DNA from 2 places in the Streptomyces sp. NPDC054975 genome. Region 1 is predicted to be linked to the other one. Evidence: riboswitches for the same ligand, from Rfam matches in the RefSeq annotation. Region 1 holds a riboswitch; the other holds the start of a gene.
What was found. A riboswitch is a leader RNA that binds a small molecule or an ion and turns the genes downstream of it on or off. The one in region 1 is predicted to bind ZMP and ZTP.
Positions count from the first base shown of each region.

Region 1 (2,193 bases):
CCGACACCACCCGGTACGGGGGTGATGAGGGAGGCACGCTCGGCGGCGGTGTCGAAGTCGACGTCACCGACGTTGCCGGGGTTGTAACCGGCGTCGATCACGACTGCGCCCGGCTTGATGTCCTCGCCCTTGATGAACTGGGGCTTGCCCACGGCCGCGACGAGGATGTCCGCCTCACGGACGACCGACGACAGCTCGGCGGTGCGCGAGTGGCAGTACGTGACGGTGGCGTCGCGACCGAGCAGCAGCAGGCCGGCCGGCTTGCCGAGGATCGCGGAGCGGCCGACGACGACGGCGCGCTTGCCGCGCGGATCGACGTCGTACGCGTCGAGCAGCCGCATGATGCCCCCGGGCGTGCAGGAGACGAAGCCGGGCAGTCCGAAACCCATGGCGGCGAACGAGGCCATCGTGACGCCGTCGACGTCCTTCTCGGGGGCGATCGCCTCGAAGGCGGCCCGCTCGTCGATGTGCGGGCCCACCGGGTGCTGGAGCAGGATGCCGTGGACCTCGGGGTCGTGGGAGAGCGCGGTGATCGCGGCGACGAGTTCCTCGGTGGTCGTCTCGGCGGGCAGTTCGACGTGCTTGGAGCGGATTCCGGCCTTCGCGCAGCGGTTCTGCTTCATCTTCACGTACGTCACGGAGGCGGGGTCCGCGCCGACGAGCACCGTCGCGAGGCAGGGCGTGACGCCGGTGCGGCGGGTGATCTCGGCGGCGCGGGCGGCGGTCTCCTCGACCGTGCGGCGGGCGAGGGCGGTGCCGTCCATGAGGGAGGCGGAGCTGGTGGACATGGGCCACTCCTGGGCGTCGTCGATGACAGGGTGATCGCCCAGGCGCACGGCAGCGTCGGATTCGCGCGGGTGCGCGGGGTCCGCGGGCCGCTCCCCGGTGGTGATCCACCTCAAGCGCCAGTCACGGCCCGAGCCCTACTCTACGTGAGCCCTGGGCGGACCCCAGGGGCGGTCTCCGGACACGGCGCGCATGCCCGCGGGTCCGCAGGCTTGTCGGCGACCTCCCCGCACACCACGATGACGACCGACGGGGCAGGCGAAGGGGCCTGCCGACAGACGGAGCCGTACGAACAGGGAAGCCGCGGGATCAGCAGCCGCACAAGCAGCGGGACCTCGACGGGAGGCCGAGTTGAGCGAGGCGTGGGCGGCGGCGGGACTGGACGCCGGTGCGCTGCGGCGGGCGCACGAGGTGTTCACGAGCGGCGGCCAGGTCCACCTCCCCGCGGTGCGGCCCCTCGTCGCCGAGTCGTGGCGGCGCTCGGCGCGGGCCCGGGTGAGCCCGGACGGCGCGGCCCGTGTGGAGCTGGCGGACGACGAGCTCGCCGACCAGCGCGCGGGGCATCCGCTGGCCCTCGCGATGCCGGTGATCCGGGAGCTGATGGGCACGTACGCGACGGACGGCGAACATCTCCTGGCGGTCTGCGACGTGGCGGGCCGGATGCTGTGGATGGAGGGCCATCCCGGGACGCTGCGGCGGGCGCGGGCGATGAACTTCGTCGCCGGGGCTTGCTGGTCGGAATCGGCGGCCGGGACGAACGCGCCCGGGACCGCGCTCGCCGTGGGCCGCCCGGTGCAGGTGTTCGGCGCCGAGCACTTCCAGCGGCCGGCGCAGGCCTGGACCTGTGCCGCGGCTCCTGTACACGATCCGCGCAGCGGGCGGCTGCTCGGCGCCGTCGACATCACCGGCGGGGACCGGTTGGCGCATCCGCACAGCCTGGCGTTCGTGCAGGCCGTGGCACGGGCGGCGGAGTCGCAGTTGGCCCTGCTCGCGCCGCAGCCGGCCGCGGACCGGGTACGGCTGGCGGCGCTCGGCCGGGACGAGGCGCTGCTCACCGTGGCAGGGCGGCGGGTCCGGCTGAGCCGCCGCCACAGCGAGATCCTGGTGGTCCTGGCACATCGTCCGGAGGGTGTGGCCGGCGACGAACTCCTCACGCTCCTGTACGAGGACGAGGGCTGCTCGGATCTGGACGAGGCCGAGGCCGTCTGCCGGGCGGTGTGCGGTTTCTCGGAGATCGAGCGGGAGCGCCTCCCTGCCGCGCACACCCCCACGACGCCGGCTTCGTCCGCCCACCCGCACCGGCGGTTCCGCCCGCACCGCCCGCACCGCCTGCACTGCGGGTGCCCCGGGAAGCCGACCTCGTCCTCGCGCGGTACACCGCCTGGGAACGCGCGATGCTCGCCGACG
Region 1 is NZ_JBSGWV010000032.1:35,189-37,381, forward strand. Features, by position in the region: gene ACWF79_RS24660 (bifunctional 5,10-methylenetetrahydrofolate dehydrogenase/5,10-methenyltetrahydrofolate cyclohydrolase) at 1-788, opposite strand, end outside; ZMP/ZTP riboswitch at 818-923, opposite strand; gene ACWF79_RS24665 (GAF domain-containing protein) at 1,138-2,193, shown strand, end outside.

Region 2 (2,193 bases), on a different contig from region 1:
CCCGGCCCACAGGCCGCGCCCGCGCACCGCGTCCACCGCGCCCCCGCCCACCATCAGACCCAGCTCCGCGTGCAGATGCTCGCCCAGCTCCGCCGCCCGCTGCTGGTACTCGCCCGTCCGCAGCATCGCGATCACCTCCAGGGCCACCGCGCACGCCAGCGGGTTCCCGCCGAACGTCGAACCGTGCTCACCGGGCCGGAACACCCCCAGCACGTCCCGGTCCGCGACCACCGCGGAGACCGGGACGACACCACCGCCGAGCGCCTTGCCCAGGACGTACACGTCCGGCACCACACCCTCGTGCTCGCACGCGAACGTACGCCCCGTCCGGCCGAGGCCCGACTGGACCTCGTCCGCGATGAACAGCACGTTCCGCTCCCGGGTCAACTCCCGCACCCCGCGCAGGTACCCGGCCGGAGGGACGAGGACCCCCGCCTCGCCCTGGATCGGCTCGATCAGCACCGCGACCGTGTGAGCGGTGACCGCGGCCTGCATCGCCGTCAGATCGCCGTACGGGACGATCTCGAAGCCCGGCGTGTACGGGCCGTAGTGGTCCCGGGCCTCGTGGTCCGTGGAGAAGCTGACGATCGTCGTCGTGCGACCGTGGAAGTTGTTCGCCGCGACCACGATCTTCGCGTGCCCGTCCGGCACGCCCTTGACCTCGTACCCCCACTTCCGGGCGGTCTTCACCGCCGTCTCGATCGCCTCCGCGCCCGTGTTCATCGGCAGGACCATGTCCTTGCCGCACAGCTCCGCGAGTCGCGTGCAGAACTCCGCGAACCGGTCGTGGTGGAACGCCCTCGACGTCAGCGTCACCCGCTCCAGCTGCGCCTTCGCGGCGTCGATCAGCCGCCGGTGGCCGTGCCCGAAGTTGAGCGCCGAGTACCCGGCGAGCATGTCCAGATAGCGACGCCCCTCGACGTCGGTCATCCAGGCCCCGTCGGCCGAGGCGACGACGACGGGGAGGGGGTGGTAGTTGTGCGCGCTGTGCGCCTCCGCGGAAGCGATCGCGTCTTGCGTACTCGACACGGGATCTCCGTTCGTCCTGCGGCCAGGGGCGGGTGTGGCTCCCCTTCTTATCGTCGCTCGAATGACGGACGAGGAAACCTTTGCGACGGCGCGCCAGATAGGCTGGAAACACGCACGGCGACTGGCGTACGGGGAATCGACCCTGGGGGAGCCGTGCGCGGCAGACCACACGCGGTGCCGCCCGCCTGGGCACCACAAGGACCCCGTCCCGTGTGGCGCCGCGCCGCCGCAGTGCCCCGGGACCCGCCGCAACGCCCGGAGGAACGCCATGAACGCGCCCACCCGCCCCGCCCTCGCCGCCACCGACCCCGAACTCGCCGCACTCGTCGGCGCCGAGGAGCGGCTGCAGGCCGAGACCCTGCGACTGATCCCGAGCGAGAACTACGTCTCCGCCGCCGTCCTGGAGGCCTCCGGCACGGTCCTGCAGAACAAGTACAGCGAGGGCTACCCCGGCCGCCGGTACTACGAGGGCCAGCAGAACATCGACCAGGTCGAGACCCTCGCCGTCGAACGCGCCAAGGACCTCTTCGGCGTCGACCACGCCAACGTCCAGCCCTACTCCGGTTCCCCCGCCAACCTCGCCGTCTACCTCGCCTTCGCCGAGCCGGGCGACACCGTGATGGGCATGGCCCTGCCGATGGGCGGCCACCTCACCCACGGCTGGGGCGTCTCCGCCACCGGCAAGTGGTTCCGCGGCGTGCAGTACGGCGTACGCCAGGACAACGGGCTCGTCGACTTCGACCAGGTCCGCGAGCTCGCCCTCAAGGAGCGCCCGAAGGTGATCTTCTGCGGCGGCACCGCGCTGCCCCGCACGATCGACTGCGCCGCCTTCGCCGAGATCGCCCGCGAGGCCGGCTCCGTCCTCGTCGCCGACATCGCCCACATCGCCGGCCTGATCGCCGGCGGCGCCCACCCCTCCCCGGTCCCGTACGCCGACGTCATCTCGACGACCACGCACAAGACCCTGCGCGGCCCGCGCGGCGCCATGCTGATGTCCCGCGAGGAGCACGCCAAGGCCCTCGACAAGGCCGTCTTCCCCGGCCTCCAGGGCGGCCCGCACAACCAGACCACCGCGGCCATCGCCGTCGCCCTGCGCGAGGCCTCCCAGCCCTCCTTCCGCGACTACGCCCACGCGGTCGTCGCCAACGCCAAGGCGCTCGCCGA
Region 2 is NZ_JBSGWV010000008.1:64,351-66,543, forward strand. Features, by position in the region: gene rocD (ornithine--oxo-acid transaminase) at 1-1,029, opposite strand, end outside; ZMP/ZTP riboswitch at 1,137-1,227, shown strand; gene ACWF79_RS11500 (serine hydroxymethyltransferase) at 1,298-2,193, shown strand, end outside.
Region 2: it holds a riboswitch for ZMP and ZTP, as region 1 does, so the genes downstream of both, ACWF79_RS11500 (serine hydroxymethyltransferase) here and ACWF79_RS24660 (bifunctional 5,10-methylenetetrahydrofolate dehydrogenase/5,10-methenyltetrahydrofolate cyclohydrolase) in region 1, are expected to answer to the same signal.